DNA from 3 places in the Streptomyces sp. NBC_01216 genome. Region 3 is predicted to be linked to each of the others. Evidence: riboswitches for the same ligand, from Rfam matches in the RefSeq annotation. Region 3 holds a riboswitch; each other region holds the start of a gene.
What was found. Region 3 has a riboswitch for cobalamin ahead of OG393_RS30360 (energy-coupling factor ABC transporter permease). Riboswitches for the same ligand answer to the same signal wherever they lie in the genome.
Positions count from the first base shown of each region.

Region 1: linked by a shared signal. The riboswitch ahead of OG393_RS09740 (ribonucleoside-diphosphate reductase subunit alpha) and the one ahead of OG393_RS30360 (energy-coupling factor ABC transporter permease) in region 3 are both predicted to bind cobalamin.
Region 2: linked by a shared signal. The riboswitch ahead of cobN (cobaltochelatase subunit CobN) and the one ahead of OG393_RS30360 (energy-coupling factor ABC transporter permease) in region 3 are both predicted to bind cobalamin.

Region 1 covers NZ_CP108677.1:2,325,720-2,328,980, forward strand. The annotation lists gene OG393_RS09730 (hypothetical protein) at 1-527, shown strand, start outside; gene OG393_RS09735 (GNAT family N-acetyltransferase) at 566-1,054, shown strand; cobalamin riboswitch at 1,108-1,232, shown strand; gene OG393_RS09740 (ribonucleoside-diphosphate reductase subunit alpha) at 1,362-3,261, shown strand, end outside.
Region 2 covers NZ_CP108677.1:3,697,778-3,701,038, forward strand. The annotation lists gene OG393_RS16235 (cobalamin biosynthesis protein CobG) at 1-1,255, opposite strand, end outside; cobalamin riboswitch at 1,299-1,435, shown strand; gene cobN (cobaltochelatase subunit CobN) at 1,474-3,261, shown strand, end outside.
Region 3 covers NZ_CP108677.1:6,724,324-6,727,584, forward strand. The annotation lists gene cbiQ (cobalt ECF transporter T component CbiQ) at 1-515, opposite strand, end outside; gene OG393_RS30355 (energy-coupling factor ABC transporter substrate-binding protein) at 522-884, opposite strand; gene OG393_RS30360 (energy-coupling factor ABC transporter permease) at 881-1,582, opposite strand; cobalamin riboswitch at 1,612-1,817, opposite strand; gene OG393_RS30365 (PTS-dependent dihydroxyacetone kinase phosphotransferase subunit DhaM) at 1,905-2,309, opposite strand; gene dhaL (dihydroxyacetone kinase subunit DhaL) at 2,306-2,965, opposite strand; gene dhaK (dihydroxyacetone kinase subunit DhaK) at 3,031-3,261, opposite strand, start outside.

The DNA of each region.
Region 1 (3,261 bases), 4.4 Mb from region 3:
CGGAGCGCCTCGGCGCCTCGCCCCCCGACCACGCTGAACTCGTGGCACGCGCCTCGGCGGCCCAGACCCGTGTCGAGCACGTGTACGTCACCGAGGCGGAGGGATTCACCCTCGCACGGCAGTCGGCGGGAGTCATCGGCGACGACGGCTTCCGGCTCACGTACGTCGCGAAGGACGGAGCGCGGCTCACCCTGTCCGCGGAGCGGCAGCCGTTCACCGACAAGGACTGCTCCGCTCCGTCCCAGGGCGAGACCTGCGCGCGGGAGGACGGGAGCTGGTACCGCCACTCCGCGTACGGACACACCTACGTGCGCAACGAGGGCGCGCTTCGCATCACGCTCGGCGCGCCGCTCTCGGTGTCCAGGGAGACACTGCGTGAGACCGCCGCGCGGGCCCACCGCGCCGACGACGCCGAACTGGACGCCGTGCTGCCCGAGGAGACCGGCCCCCGGATACCCGTCGAACGCGGAGACCTGCCGCCCGAGGGCGACGGGGCGCCGGACAACTCGGTGGGCGTGGGCGGGTGACGGACATCGGACCACACCGATGGGACATCAGGATCCGAGTGGCACGGCCCGAGGAGTACGAGGCTCTGGGCGAGCTCACCGCGCGGGCCTGTCTCGACGACGGGCACCTCGACTTCGGTGTGCACGACGCGTACCTCGATGTGCTGAGGGACGTGCCCCGGCGGGCCGCCGAGGCCGAGGTGCTGGTCGCACTGGACGGCGCGGGCCGGCCGGCCGGGGGCGTGACCTTCGTCTCGGGCCCCACCAGTCCGTGGGCCGACATCGCCCGGGAGGGCGAGGCGGAGTTCCGGATGCTCGCCGTCTCCGCGGACGCCCGTGGCCGGGGCGTCGGAGAGTCGCTCGTTCGGGCCTGTGTGGAGCGGGCGCGGGCGACACCGGGATGCCGACGCGTGGTGCTCTCCACCCAGCCGGGCATGACCTCCGCGCACCGCGTGTACGAGCGGCTGGGCTTCGTCCGCACCCCCGGACGGGACTGGGAGCCGATCCCGGGACTGGTGGAACTGCGCACTTACGCCCTGGAGCTGTGAACAGGTAGCGACACAACATGTGGGGGGTGTCCTGCGGGGCGCCCCCCACATGTATGCTCATGCTCGCTGTCGCCGCAGGGGAATCCGGTGGAAGTCCGGAACTGTCCCGCAACGGTGTGCTTTTGGCGCTTTCGTCCGCCAGGTGAGTCCGAAGACCTGCCGACAGCGCACCCGGTCCGTCCGTTCCGGGTGCCACAGACGTCCGGGCCTCGCGGAGTGGGCCGGCGGCGGCACACCCCTGCCCGTGGGTGCCCGTCTGCCCGCCTTCCCCCCGTCGGCCCCGAGCCGAGCGAGGGAGAGCCCCCACGTGACCATCGCGCCCGCCGATCCGGCCACAGCGATCGAGAGCGACGGACCCGGGACCGTGCTGCTGCGGACCCTGACCGACCTCACCGCCGATCTCCCCGACGCCGACCCCGGCAGAATCGCCGCCGCGGCGCTGCGCGGCCGGAACGCCGGTTCGGACGAGGCGGAACTGCGCGAGCTGGCCACCGAGGCGGCCGCCGGCCTGATCGCCGAGGACCCCTCCTACTCCCGGCTCGCCGCCCGGCTCCTGACGATCACCATCGCCGACGAGGCGGCCGGCCAGGGGGCGGTGTGCTTCTCCGCGTCCGTCGCCGTCGGCCACCGCGAGGGCCTGATCGCCGACCGCACGGCCGCGTTCGTCCGGTCGCACGCCGGGCGGCTCGACGCGGCCCTGGACCGCTCCGCCGACGACCGCTTCGGCTACTTCGGCCTGCGGACCCTCTACTCGCGCTACCTGCTGCGCCACCCGATCACCCGCAAGGTCATCGAGACCCCGCAGCACTTCATGCTGCGGGTGGCCGCCGGACTGGCCGAGGACGGCTCGGAGCGGGCGCTGGACGAGGTCACGTCGCTCTACGGGCTGATGAGCCGGCTCGACTACCTGCCCTCCTCGCCCACGCTGTTCAACTCCGGCACCCGTCACCCGCAGATGTCGTCCTGCTACCTGCTCGACTCGCCGCAGGACGAGCTGGACTCGATCTACGACCGCTACCACCAGGTGGCGCGCCTGTCGAAGCACGCCGGCGGCATCGGTCTGTCGTACTCGCGCGTCCGCGCCCGCGGTTCGCTGATCCGCGGCACCAACGGGCACTCGAACGGCATCGTGCCGTTCCTGAAGACCCTGGACGCCTCCGTCGCGGCCGTGAACCAGGGCGGCCGGCGCAAGGGCGCCGCCGCCGTCTACCTGGAGACCTGGCACGCGGACATCGAGGAGTTCCTGGAGCTGCGCGACAACACCGGTGAGGACGCCCGGCGTACGCACAACCTGAACCTGGCGCACTGGATCCCGGACGAGTTCATGCGGCGCGTCGACGCCGACGCCGAGTGGTCGCTGTTCTCCCCGGCCGACGTGCCCGAACTGGTCGACCTGTGGGGCGAGGAGTTCGACGCCGCGTACCGCCGCGCGGAGGCCGCGGGCCTGGCTCGCAAGACCATGCCGGCCCGTGACCTGTACGGCCGGATGATGCGGACCCTGGCCCAGACCGGCAACGGCTGGATGACCTTCAAGGACGCGTCGAACCGCACCGCCAACCAGACGGCGGAGCCGGGCCACACGGTCCACTCCTCCAACCTCTGCACGGAGATCCTGGAGGTCACGGACGACGGCGAGACGGCGGTCTGCAACCTGGGCTCGGTCAACCTCGGCGCCTTCGTGGACCTGAGGTCAGGCGACATCGACTGGGAGCGGCTCGACGAGACCGTCCGTACCGCCGTCACCTTCCTCGACCGCGTGGTGGACATCAACTTCTACCCGACCGAGCAGGCCGGCCGGTCCAACGCCCGCTGGCGGCCCGTCGGGCTGGGCGCGATGGGCCTCCAGGACGTCTTCTTCAAGCTGCGGCTGCCCTTCGACTCCACCGAGGCCCGTGCGCTGTCGACGAGGATCGCCGAGCGCATCATGCTCGCCGCCTACGAGGCCTCAGCCGACCTCGCCGAGCGCAACGGCCCCCTGCCCGCCTGGGACAAGACCCGGGCCGCCCGGGGGGTGCTGCACCCGGACCACTACGACGTGCGGCCGAACTGGCCGGAGCGCTGGACCGCGCTGCGCGAGCGCGTCGCCGCGGTCGGGATGCGCAACTCGCTGCTGCTGGCCATCGCGCCGACGGCGACCATCGCCTCGATCGCGGGCGTGTACGAGTGCATCGAGCCGCAGGTCTCCAACCTGTTCAAGCGCGAGACGC
Region 2 (3,261 bases), 3.0 Mb from region 3:
CTGTACGCGGGACGGGGCGCCCGTCCACCAGGTAGTGGCCGTCGGCGGTGGCGACGACGTCGACCCACTCGCCGGGCCCCCCGGTCGGGTGGCCGCAGCGCCGCTCGCACCCCGAGAACCGGACGGGTGAACCGCCCCCGTCCGTGCCGGGTGTCGCGTCCGCCCGGACGTCGGCGAGCGACTTGGCGCATCCGGGCCGCCCGGTGCACGCGCCCACGTCGAGCCAGGGGGAGTCCGCGCGGGTGAGCAGACCGGCCCCGGCGAGCGCGCCGAGGCGCGCCTCGGCGGCGGGACGGCCGGGGAACCCGGTCACGACGGCTCCGCGCCAGGGGGTGAGCCGCAGCTCACCGGGGGCGGCACCGTCCGGGGTGAGGGCACGGAGCTGCGCGGCGGTGAGCCGCCCGAGCCGCGCGACGACGGATACGGCGTACCTCCCGGTCGCCGGGTCGCCGAGCACACCGGGGCGGGGACCGGCGGAGCCGGGCGGGGTCGTGGGAGTGTGCGGGGCCGCCGGCCGCGCGGGGACGCCCGCGCGGACGAGGGCGCCCGCGAGGTCCGGCTCCACTCCCGCCGGGAGTTCCCGGACGCGCCAGGCCCCGGTGCCCGCCGCGCGCGCGGCGGCGAGGAAGGCGCCGGCGGCGGCGAGCGCCGCACGGGCCGCGTCGGAGCCCGCGACCCGGACGGTCCGGGCTCCGGCCCGGACCAGCGCGTCGCCGTCAGCCCGGGACGTTGAGAACAAGGTCACATCCGCGCCCAGCCCCGCCACGTCCCCGCGGCCGTCGTCCAGAGCGAAGAGAAAACGTCCGGAAAGCGCCGTCGTCCAGTCCTGCCCGCAGAGCAGGCCGTCCAGCTCGCGTGCCCACAACTGCACGTTCCCGCCGCCGATTCCGTCCACCCCGGCCAGCGGCGAGGCGACGATGTTCCGGATCCGCTCGTGCGCGGAGGAGGGCAGCAGCGCGGCGGCCGAGAGCAGCTCCGCCAGCCGGGCGTCGCAGCCCTCGGAGAGGCCCCGCAGCTCCACGTTCCCCCGGGACGTGACACTGATCCGTCCGTCGCCCAGAGTCTCCGCCGCGTCCGCCAGAACATGCGCCTGACGTGACGTCAGAACGCCGGCGGGCAGGCGTAGTCGAGCCAGGAGACCGTCATCGGCTGCGTGCAGCCGGAGCGCCCCGGGGCAGGCGTCGCCCCGGTCCCGCACGGGCGGTTCGCCCCGGTCGGGAAGGGGGGGTGGGATGGGCGGCATGGCGGCGAGCATACCCACGTCGTTCCGGCCGCCATCCCTGCGCCGGGCGGCCAGGATCTACTATGCAGACGGCATGGGGTCCCAGGACCCCGGGGAGGAAGCCCGGTGAGAATCCGGCGCGGTCCCGCCACTGTGAGCCGGCTCCGAAGACGGAGCCGGTGAGTCAGGAACTCCCGCCGTCCACACGACCACCCGGGGCGCGGACAACCCCGAGGAAGGCCTGCGCTCGCATGCGAATTCTGTTGCTGTCGCACTCCGACACCGACCTGCTCAGCGCCCGCGCGGCCGGCGGCCCGGTCGCGTACCGCTTCGCCAACCCCGCCCGCCTCCCGCTCGGCGACCTGCCCGGTCTCCTCGACGGCGCCGACCTCGTGCTGGTCCGCCTCCTCGGCGGCCTGCGCGCCTGGGAGGACGGGCTGCGGGCCCTGCTCGCCGAGGACCAGCCGCGGCCCGTCGTCGTGCTCTCCGGCGAGCAGGCCCCCGACGCCCAGCTGATGGAGTCGTCCACCGTCCCGATCGGCGTCGCCACCGAGGCCCACGCCTACCTGGCGCACGGCGGCCCGGACAACCTGGAGCAGCTGGCCCGCTTCCTCTCCGACACCGTGCTGCTCACCGGCCACGGCTTCGAGGCCCCGGCCGCCGCCCCCACCTGGGGGCCGCTGGAGCGCACCCCGCGCACGACCGACGGCCCGACCATCGCGGTGCTCTACTACCGCGCCCACCACATGAGCGGCAACACCGGCTTCGTCGCCGCGCTCTGCGAGGCGATCGAGGACGCGGGCGCCCAGGCCCGTCCGCTCTTCGTCGCCTCCCTGCGCGCCCCCGAGCCCGAACTGCTCGACCGGCTCCGCGACGCCGACGCCATCGTCACCACCGTGCTCGCCGCCGGCGGCACCAAGCCCGCCGAGGCCCAGGCCGGCGGCGACGAGGAGTCCTGGGACGCGGGTGCGCTCGCCGCTCTCGACGTCCCGATCCTCCAGGCACTCTGCCTCACCGGGTCCCGCTCGGCCTGGGAGGAGAACGACGAGGGACTGTCCCCGCTCGACGCGGCGAGCCAGGTCGCCGTTCCCGAGTTCGACGGCCGCCTGATCACCGTCCCCTTCTCCTTCAAGGAGATCGACGAGGACGGCCTGCCGGCCTACGTCGCCGACCCCGAACGCGCCGCCCGCGTCGCCGGGATCGCCGTGCGCCACGCCCGCCTGCGGCACATCCCGAACGCCGGGAAGAAGCTGGCGCTCGTCCTCTCCGCGTACCCGACCAAGCACTCCCGGATCGGCAACGCCGTCGGCCTGGACACGCCCGCCTCGGCCGTGGCGCTGCTCCGCAGACTGCGCGCGGAGGGCTACGACTTCGGCCCGGTCGAGGACCTCCCCGGCGTGGTCTCCGGCGACGGCGACGAGCTGATCTACGCCCTGATCGAGGCCGGCGGCCACGACCAGGACTGGCTCACCGAGGAGCAGCTGGCGCGCAACCCGGTCCGCATCCCGGCCGCCGACTACAAGCGCTGGTACGCGACCCTCCCGGCCGGACTCCGCGCGTCCGTCGAGGAACACTGGGGCCCCGCGCCCGGCGAGATGTTCCTCGACCGCTCCCGCAACCCCGAGGGCGACATCGTGCTCGCCGCCCTGCGCCGCGGGAACCTGCTGATCCTCATCCAGCCGCCGCGCGGCTTCGGCGAGAACCCGATCGCGATCTACCACGACCCGGACCTGCCGCCCTCGCACCACTACCTGGCCGCCTACCGCTGGATCGCGGCACGCGCCGAGGACGGCGGCTTCGGGGCGGACGCGATGGTCCACCTCGGCAAGCACGGCAACCTGGAGTGGCTGCCGGGCAAGAACGCGGGTCTGTCGGCGGCCTGCGGCCCGGACGCGGCGCTCGGCGACCTCCCGCTGGTCTACCCCTTCCTCGTCAACGACCCGGGCGAGGGCACCCAGGCCAAACGCCGGGTCCACGCGACGCTCGTCGACCACCTGGTGCCGCCGATGGCGCGCGCCGACTCGTACGGCGACATCGCG
Region 3 (3,261 bases):
AGCCCGAGCCGGGACGCCTGCGCCTGCCGGATCTTCGACATCGCGTCCAGGAGCAGGAAGCTGATCCGGTACATGACCAGCGCGACATCCACCACGGGCGCCGGCACCCCCGCCCGCACCAGCCGGGGCAGCACGTCCGAGACGGGTGTGGTGAACGCGAACAGCAGCACCCCCAGGGAGGCGGCCGAGGTCCGCAGCAGCAGCTGGCCGGCCTGTGCCGGTCCGTCCGGCGCGAGCGCGACCAGGCCGCGGGACCCGCCGACCTCGAACAGCAGCGGGACCGCGCCCGTCACGCAGAACCCCAGAGGGATGCGGAACGCCCGCCACAGCTGACGCCGCGGCACTCCGGCCGGTCCGAGCAGCACGCCCAGCGTGGCGGCGGCGACCAGCACCGCCCCCGGCCACGGCGGCAGGGACACCGCGCACAGGGTCAGACCGAAACCGAGCAGGGCCTTCTCGCCCGGATGCCGGCGGCGCCAGCGACTGCTGTGTGCCGCCGCGTCGATGGGCAGCATCCCCGGCTACTCTTCACCGGCGGTCGTCGGCCCTGGCACCGGGGCCGACGACGCGGTACCCGCCACCGCGCGGGCCGCGCCCTGCCTGCGGCCCTTGCGCAGGCCGAAGTAGTACGCGAGGACACCCGCTCCGAGCGCCGCCTGGAGCGAGAACAGGGCCGACTCGACCTCTCCGGACGGCGGCTCGTACAGCGGGCTGAACCACGGCTCGTAGTCCGGCCGGATCTCGGTGATCGCCGACTCCGCCTCACCGTCGGCCCCCGTGAACGGCTCCTCCTTGTGGTCCCCGAGCCCCAGCAGCAGGGGCAGCACGGCCAGCGCCGCGACCACCAGGAGCAGCAGAGTGTTGATCTTCGCGTTCCGGCTCATCGGGCGACCGCCTCCGTGGTCTCGCTCTTGCGGGCGGCGGGCAGCAGCACGCCGAGGCGGCTCAGCTCCCCCTTGCTGGACTGCGCGAGCAGCCGCATCACGAGGACCGTCAGCAGCCCCTCGCTGACCGCGAGCGGCAGCTGGGTGACGGCGAAGATGCCGCCGAACTTCGCGAGCGAACCCAGGACACCGCTGACCGGGTCCGGGAAGGCCAGTGACAGCTGCACGCTGGTGACGCAGTACGTCGAGAGGTCGGCGACGAAGGCTCCGAAGAAGACGCTCACCATCAGCGGGGCGTCGAACCGCCGCAGCAGCCGGTACGTCCCGTACCCGGCCCAGGGGCCGACGATCGCCATCGAGAAGACGTTGGCGCCGAGGGTGGTGAGTCCGCCGTGTGCCAGGAGTAGCGCCTGGAACAGCAGGGTGATGGTGCCCAGGACCGCCATCACGGGCGGCCGGAACAGGATCGCCCCCAGTCCCGTACCGGTGGGATGCGAGCAACTGCCCGTCACCGAGGGGATCTTGAGGGCGGACAAGACGAAGGTGAAGGCGCCCGAGGCGCCGAGCAGCAGGGTGGACTCGGGATGAGCCTTTACTTCACGGGACAGCGCGCGGACACCGTGGACGACGAACGGGGCGGACGCGACGCCCCAGGCGGCCGCGTGCACAGGGGGCAGATACCCCTCGGCGATATGCATGGTTGGGAGACCCTCTCCAGCACCTCGTGGATGGACAACGCACCTTGGCCGGTCTCCTGGCTGACGGTCATGCCGCCCGGACTCCGCCTTCCCACACCGGCCGCGGTCACCCGCGGTGGTGCAGTGGCTTCCCTGGGGTCCTCCCAGGGCGTGGAGCCGGACCTCCCGATCACAGTGGCGAGGGCCGCACCGGTACTGCACCGGTTTCCCGTACACCAAGGCCCTGTGACATTAGTGGGTTGACCAGGCACATCACAACACGGTGGGGTGCCGGGACTCCCCGTGACGGGGCGGCCGGGCCGACCGGCCGCCCCGCCGGCCCTCACGCCTTCCGGTAGGCGTACGCCTCGGCGGCCGCCGCTTCCACGGCGTCCAGGTCCCCACCGGCACTCGCCGTCACGAGAGCGGCGACCGCTCCCTCGACGAACGGCGCGTCGATCAGCCGCGCCCCCTCGGGCAGCTCGTCCCCCTCGGCGAGCAGGGCCTTGACGGTCAGCACGGCACTGCCCAGATCGACGAGCAGGGCCACCCCGGCTCCCTCGTCGGCCGCGTCGGCGGCCTTCGCGATCAGCTCGGCGCTGGTACCCAGCCCCCCGTCGGGGGTTCCGCCCGCAGGGAGGATCGGGGCGGAGGGGCCGCCCCCCGAGAGACCCCGGGCGAGCTCCGCCACGGCTCCGGCCACGGAAGCGCTGTGCGACACCAGCACGATGCCGACCCGCCCGCTCATCGGGACACCTCCGCCAGCGCGGCGACCAGCAGCGCCGACGAGGTGGCGCCCGGATCCTGGTGCCCGACGGAACGCTCTCCCAGGTAGCTGGCCCGCCCCTTGCGCGCCCGCAGGGGTACGGTCGCCAGCGCGCCCCGCTCGGCCGCCTCCCGGGCCGCGTCGAAGGACTCGCCCAGCGCCTCGGCCGCCGGTACCAGCGCGTCCAGCATGGTCTTGTCGCCCGGCCGCGCCCCGCCGAGCCCGGAGACGGCCGCGACCCCGGCGGCCAGCGCCTCGGCGAGCCGCTCGCGGCTCACGGCCGCTTCGTCGCCCAGAGCCTTGCCGGTGCGCCGCAGCAGCGTTCCGTACAGCGGCCCGGAGGCACCTCCGACCGTGGAGATCAGCTGCCGCCCGGCCGCGCGGAGCACGGCCCCCGGTGTCGGCGGCGGCTCCTTCTCCAGTACGGCCGTGACGGCGGCGAAACCCCGTCGCATGTTGGCGCCGTGATCGGCGTCCCCGATCGCGGAGTCCAGCTCCGTGAGGCGGTCCGCCTCGCGGTCGACGGCCGCGGCGGCGGCGCTGAGCCAGCGGACGAAGAACGCCGTGTCGAGCGCGCCGGGAACCGGCCCCGGCGCGGGGGGCCCCTCGGGCGTGCCGGGGGTGGTCGGCTCGGTCACTTCTGTCACCTCGGTCGTGTCGGGGCGTGCGGGGACTGCGGGGCCGCGCGTGCGTGCGGGTTCTCTCACCGGCCCCACCGCAGGGCGGGCGTCCGCACCGGTGCGTCCCACAGGCGCAGCAGCTCCTCGTCGGCCGCGCACAGGGTCACCGAACAGCCGGCCATGTCGAGCGAGGTCACGTAGTTCCCGACCAGCGTGCGCGCGACCGGGACCCGCCGCTCGGACAGGACCCGCTGGACCTCGGCGTTGAACCCGTACAGTTCGAGCAGCGGCGTCGCGCCCATGCCGTTCACCAG